Planctopirus limnophila DSM 3776: one gene and its partner. The protein of the gene in region 1 interacts with the protein of each later gene in a pairwise test. Links are inferred from orthologs where the notes say so. Each region holds a gene or a part of one and is shown in the gene's direction. Other genes may lie near its edges.

What was found.
Region 2: the proteins of rpe (region 1) and eno interact in binary tests that used the Escherichia coli proteins (3 or more experiments, as listed by UniProt). The link is inferred for Planctopirus limnophila DSM 3776 from one-to-one orthologs.

The regions. Positions count from the first base shown.
Region 1 is NC_014148.1:839,858-843,077, forward strand. The notes cover bases 41-2,935. They hold rpe (ribulose-phosphate 3-epimerase), read left to right. Parts: upstream 41-1,083; coding sequence 1,084-1,788; downstream 1,789-2,935. Other genes in these bases: gap (type I glyceraldehyde-3-phosphate dehydrogenase), read left to right, coding at 41-855; PLIM_RS22330 (histidine phosphatase family protein), read left to right, coding at 1,794-2,594; accD (acetyl-CoA carboxylase, carboxyltransferase subunit beta), read left to right, coding at 2,875-2,935. Outside these bases: more of gap, read left to right, coding at 1-40; more of accD, read left to right, coding at 2,936-3,220. UniProt on the Escherichia coli protein: Catalyzes the reversible epimerization of D-ribulose 5-phosphate to D-xylulose 5-phosphate.
Region 2 is NC_014148.1:3,374,668-3,377,895, forward strand. Bases 52-2,954 are described here. They hold eno (phosphopyruvate hydratase), read left to right. Parts: upstream 52-815; coding sequence 816-2,093; downstream 2,094-2,954. Other genes in these bases: PLIM_RS13375 (riboflavin synthase), read right to left, coding at 52-647; PLIM_RS13385 (prenyltransferase/squalene oxidase repeat-containing protein), read right to left, coding at 2,286-2,954. Also shown: more of PLIM_RS13375, read right to left, coding at 1-51; more of PLIM_RS13385, read right to left, coding at 2,955-3,228. UniProt on the Escherichia coli protein: Catalyzes the reversible conversion of 2-phosphoglycerate (2-PG) into phosphoenolpyruvate (PEP). It is essential for the degradation of carbohydrates via glycolysis.

The DNA.
Region 1 (3,220 bases):
CCTGGAACTGTGGAAGTCGATGGCGACTCAATCGTCGTCAACGGCAAGAAGGTCAAAGTGGTCGCTGAACGCGATCCCCGCCAGCTTCCCTGGAAGGCAATGGGCGTCGAGATCGCTCTCGAGTCGACTGGTTTCTTCACTGCTCGTGCGAAGGATGGAAAGCCTGGTTACGACAGCCATCTGGAAGCTGGTGCCCGCAAGGTCATTCTTTCTGCACCTGCCAAGGATACACCTGACCTGACCGTCGTGGTGGGCGTCAACGACAATCAGCTCACTCCCGAGCACAAGTGCATCTCGAATGCCAGTTGCACCACCAACTGCCTGGCTCCCGTGGCGAAGGTGCTGCACGAAAACTTTGGCATCGTCAAGGGTTTGATGACCACTTGCCACGCCTACACCAACGACCAGCGTCTCGCTGACCAGTTGCACGATAACATTCATCGCTCACGAGCTGCCGCCGTGAATATTATCCCCACATCGACCGGTGCCGCTAAGGCCGTCGGTGAAGTTCTGCCAGAACTCAATGGCAAGCTGACCGGGATTTCGCTGCGAGTCCCTGTGCCTTGCGGCAGCATTACCGACCTGGTCGCCGAACTTGGCAAGGACGTGACTGTTGATGAAGTGAATGCTGCTGTGAAAGCTGCTGCCGAAGGCCCGCTGAAGGGAATTCTGCAGTACAACACCGATCCCATCGTTTCGAGCGATGTGATTGGTAATGCTCACAGCTCGATTTTCGACGCTCCCTGGACCATGGTTCTCCAGAAGCGGATGATCAAGATTCTGAGCTGGTACGACAACGAGTTTGGCTATTCCAACCGGACAGCCGACCTCATTGCCAAGGTTGCCAAGCTCTAATTGGATGATGATGACCACCAGGGCGGATGGCTCTGGTGGTCATTTTTTACTCTTCACTGGTCGATGAGCGCGAGTTCAATGATCAGAATCTCTGGCTGAGGATATGTCCTCGGCCCTGTCGGTCTGACGGTTTCTTTGGAATCCGTGGATGATTTAGCCAGTCTGCATCGAAAAAATGATGCAGGTCTGGTTTCCGACAGCCAATGATGGTTTGTCCTCAGGTACTGTATGGTTCCGAATCCTTCTCGACTTGATGCGGCATTGGGTAGCCAGATCCCTGTGATCGCTCCGTCAATGCTCAAAGTCGATTTTGCAGATCTCGCGACAGAAGTCAGTCGGTTGGAAGAGGCCCATGCACATCTGCTGCACTGGGATGTGATGGACGGGAACTTTGTTCCCAATCTGTCGTATGGAGCCATGCTGATTGCCAGTGTCCGCAAGAGAACGTCCTTGTTCTTTGACGCACACCTGATGATTGCTCATCCGGAAAAGTATGTGGATGAGTACTTAGCCGCCGGATGTGACGCCATCACAGTTCATATTGAAGCGGCACCAGAGCCTGCCGAGATTCTCCAGAGAATTCGTGCAGGGGGTGCGCATGCTGGTCTGGCGATTAACCCGCATACACCACTTTCGCACCTCGAGCCATGGCTTGATCAATGCGATCTGGTTCTGGTGATGAGTGTGCAGCCCGGGTTTGGCGGTCAGAAATTTATGCCCGAGGTGCTTGATAAAGTTCGCGCTTTGCGAAGCCGGCTCGCACCACATGTCCGGCTTTCGATTGATGGCGGGATAGGAACGACGACGATTGCTGCAGCATCAGCTGCGGGGGCACGCCTGTTTGTTGCAGGAAGTGCAATTTTTGATGTCAGCGATTATGCCATTGCCATGAGGCAACTGGAGCAGTTGGCATCTTCTTCTTTGGAGTGTTGAGGCATATGTCTCGCTGTTCACACGTTGTTCTGGTGCAACCAGGGGCAACGGAATTGTGTTCACAAATGCGTGTTGTTGGTGGGCTCGATGTTTCGCTTTCTCCCCGAGGGATTGAGCAAGTCGCTGCGACGGGAACTTTTCTTCACGAACTGGTCACCAAAGATCTGGCTGTCGGGGCGATTTACTCGTCAGACTCCGGGCCCGCTTTCGAAGCTGCCCAGATCCTGGCCACTCAATTGGGTTTTCCAATTGTTGCTACACCTTTGCTGGCCAATCAGTCGCTGGGATTGTGGGAAGGCCTGCAGAGGTCAGAAATCGAGCGGAAGTATGGACGCCGATTCTGTTCGAAAGGTGCCTTTCTGGATGTGGAATCGCCTCCCGAAGGAGAAGCTGGCGATGATGTGCGCCAGCGTGTCGCCACGATCTTGAAAAAGGCCACCAGACGGTATCTGGGATTGATCATTATGGCCGATGATCCGCTGATTCGCTATGTGCGGGAGTTTCTGTCGCCAGCCGAAACGATGATTCTGGAAGCTCCTGAGAAGGGAAATTCATCGTCTCAGACTGCTCCCGAATTGCAGAAATCTACCAGTTCCCTGGGCGAATCTGGCCATGAGCTGTCGACAGTTAAAGTGGCAGAAGTTGATCATTGCCACTGCGAATTATTAACAATCTGCAACACGATCCCGGCACCACGGATGGCCAGTCGCTGGTCAATTTTCAGTGGCTGGATGGGGCAGTCATCTGTTGCCAATTCCAACTCAGTGACAGCAGTGACAGCAGTGACAGAATCGCAGACCATTTAAGTGCGTGGATATCAGGCTGAGGCATTTCCAGCATTGCCGTGAAAAAAATTGATCCCGGTTTGTTCACGACCTGTCGTGTACTCTCGGCAAAATTTCCCGTTTTCGTTATACTGCCACGCATGAAAGTCTGTGGCCAAAGGACATTTCCGCCGACAGTCAACGTACGAAAACCGTGTTCCTGTGAGATCATCGGAACAAGCGATACCCTGGACATCGAAATTCAACAGTCAGTATCCTGAGCAGATTAATTTGTCAGGGCTTACTGGGGTAAGGATCATCAATGAGCACCGGCGCACCCTTGGACGCAATCACTTCCAATGGCCAGATGCGACCTAAGCGGGGCGTCCCTGACGGTCTGTGGATTCAATGTGAATCGTGTAAGGCGACCGTCTTTCGCAAGCAGGTGGAGAAGAATTTCCACCTTTGCCCCGAATGCGACCACCATTTTTATGTTCCGACGGCTGAACGCATTGCCCAACTGCTGGATGAAGACAGTTTTGAAGAGTGGTTCAGTGAGTTGGCCCCCAAGGATGTTCTGGGCTTTGTCGATTCACGGCCCTATCACGAGCGACTGAAGGCCGAGCAGAAGAAAACGGGCATGCGCGATGCCTGTACGGTGGGCCGAG
Region 2 (3,228 bases), 2.5 Mb from region 1 along the record:
TACCGTCCGGCCATCAGCCGCTCGACGTACTTCCCCAGAATGTCTGTCTCGATATTCACCGTATCGCCCACTTGACGCTGGCCTAACGTCGTTTCTTTCAACGTATGGGGAATCAAGGCGACGCTGAAACCATCCCGTTTGGCCTCGACGACAGTCAAACTCACACCATCGACTGTCACACTCCCCTTAGGCACCAGTTGCCGTGCCAGTTCCGGAGCTAACGCGAATGCCATAAAGACCCAGTCCGCCTCGTGATCGATCGACAAGATCCTGGCAGTCCCATCAACATGACCCTGCACAATATGGCCTCCAAAACGGGCATTCGCTTTCATGGCCCGCTCCAGATTCACACTCGCACCGCTGGCCAACGTTCCGAGGTTTGTTTTCGACAGTGTCTCACTCCCCGCCTGAAAACTCCATTTCTCAGCCGGTTCTCCCTGGTTCTGAAGCTCCACCACAGTCAGGCAGCAGCCATTAATCGCCACGCTTTCGCCCAGCACGGCAGGATCTTCGGGCAAGAGCATCTGCACTGGCGGAGAAACGACGATCCTGACTCCCCCAGGTTCCGAGACTACAGCCTCAATCTGCCCCATCCCTTCGACCAATCCCGTAAACATGCCAACTTCTCCCGAACGTGTATCCTGCATCCAAAACCCCTTCACACCTGCTGTTTGTTGGCAGAATCGAGTTCTGGACGCTACAAGTGTAGACCTCCAGAGGAGAATTGCACGGCTCTCCTTGTACCATTCACCACAAAGTGTCCTTCAAACGGTTTCACTGCTGAGGTTTGTTCCTCTTTACGAAAGCTCCTGGCCATGTCACTTGCAATCACCAGCGTTCATGCCCGCGAAATCCTCGATAGCCGCGGCAACCCCACCGTCGAAGTCGATATCGAACTCGAAGACGGCACCATCGGCCGCGCCGCCGTTCCCAGCGGTGCCAGCACCGGTGCCCACGAAGCCTGCGAACTTCGCGACACCTCCGACAAGAAGCGTTACCTCGGCAAGGGAGTCCGCAAGGCCGTCGAGAACGTTAACGAAACCATTGCCGACGCCCTCATTGACCTCAACGTCACTGACCAGGCCGCCATCGATCACACCATGATCGAGCTCGATGGCACACCCAACAAGTCGCGCCTGGGTGCCAACGCCATCCTCGCCTGCTCACTGGCCGCTGCTCATGCTGCCGCCCGCGCCAGCTTCCTGCCCCTCTACCGTTACCTGGGTGGTGTCGGCGCGAACACTCTGCCAGTCCCTCTGATGAACATCATCAATGGCGGGGCCCACGCCAACAACGGCATCGACCTCCAGGAATTCATGATCGTCCCCACTGGCTTCACCTCGTTCTCCGAAGGCCTCCGCGCTGGTGCCGAAGTCTTCCACAGCCTCAAGAAGGTGCTGCACGACCAGCACATGAGCACTGCTGTCGGTGACGAAGGGGGCTTTGCTCCCGACCTCAAGACCAACGAGGACGCCCTCAAGGTGATCCTCGAAGCCATCGAAAAGGCTGGCTACGAGCCCGGCAAGCAGATCAAGCTTGCCCTCGACTGTGCCTCGACCGAGTTCTACGACACCAAGACCGGCCTCTACGATATCGACGGCAAGAAGGTCAACGGCGACGAACTCGTCGGTATCTGGCAAAGCTGGAGCGAGAAGTACCCGATCGTCTCCATTGAAGACGGCTGCTCAGAAGACGACTGGGACACCTGGAAGAAGTTGACCGACGCCATCGGCAAGAAGGTTCAACTCGTGGGCGACGACCTGTTCGTTACCAACGTCAAGCGCCTTCAGGAAGGCATCGACAAGGGTGTGGGCAACAGCATCCTCGTGAAGGTCAACCAGATCGGCTCGCTGACTGAAACCATCGACGCTGTCCAGCTCGCTTACCGCAACGGCTACACCGCCATCATGAGCCATCGCTCAGGCGAGACGGAAGACACGACGATCGCCGACCTGGCCGTGGCTCTCGGAACCGGCCAGATCAAGACCGGCTCCGCCAGCCGCACCGACCGCATCGCCAAGTACAACCAACTCCTCCGCATCGAGGAACTCCTCGGCAAAGACGCCCGCTACGGCGGCACGCTCAAGGCGTAATTGACGCTCGTGAGTTTTTCAGGGTGCTACTGCTGGCTGGCCAGCAGTGCTCCTTGCCTGAACCAGAAGTTGTTATTCTTTGAACAACACCGCCCAAAAACCAACAACTCCCGGAGTCTGCCTCAGACTCCGAGAGTTTGCGTTTCATTTCGACCTACTGACAACCGTCCACATTGTTCGTGACCGCGGCACTCATTTTCTTCCCACACATCGATTGAGTGCCACCAGCGCATAAGCTGTCGCCAGATTCGGGTCGCCTTCCATCCATCGGCTCGAACGATCATTCAGCCAGTTTCCATTGGCTTTCTGGAGTGCAATCAACTGAAGAGCCAGCTCATTCCTCCAGTTATGTTTTGCTCCCTTGGCATCAGTAAACTCATTGACACCATTTGCTTCCATCGCCTTGGCAAACAGATAGTAATAGTAGTAAAGACCACCCGCGCCCAGCCCCGGATTCTCTTCCAGCGTATAGTTTTTACTGATCCAGTCGAGGGCCGCTTTAACTCTCGGATCATCCGCCTTTAAGCCTGCATAGAGCATGCTCTTAAATCCGGCATAAGTCATGCTTCCATACGACCGCAAGCCCCCTTCATCGGATTGTCCCGCAGGCGAAACACCGGGGCCATTGGGGTTGTAATAGAAACCTCCGTCATTAATCTTGGCAGCTTGCGGAGTCGTATTATGCTCAGATTCCAGGTTCTGACATCGCGACAGAAAAACCAGGGCCTTCTGGACGGCCGGGTCTTGTTCAGTCGCGCCTGTCGCCTTGAGAGCATCCAGAAAAAAGACCGTGTTGGACAGATCGGGCTTACCACCGCCCGCTTTGTAGCCCGCACCGCCGTAGGCGATGTCGGCTTTGTCGGTATTGTTCGCCTCACTATATTGAGCGCCACGCAAATACTGCTCCGCCTTTTTGATGATCTCCGTGAACTGTCCCTCGGCATTACCAGCAACTAACGCCATCACGGAAACCGAAGTTTCATAACTCGCATGCGGGCTGCCAGGGGCGGCAATTTCTCCCGTTGGCTGGGCATAACCTGCGATCCGCTGTAATCCCTTAGCCACCACAGGATCAGTCACCGGCACACCCGCATCAATCAACGCATAAACCACGAGAGCCGTAATCCCCGAGGTA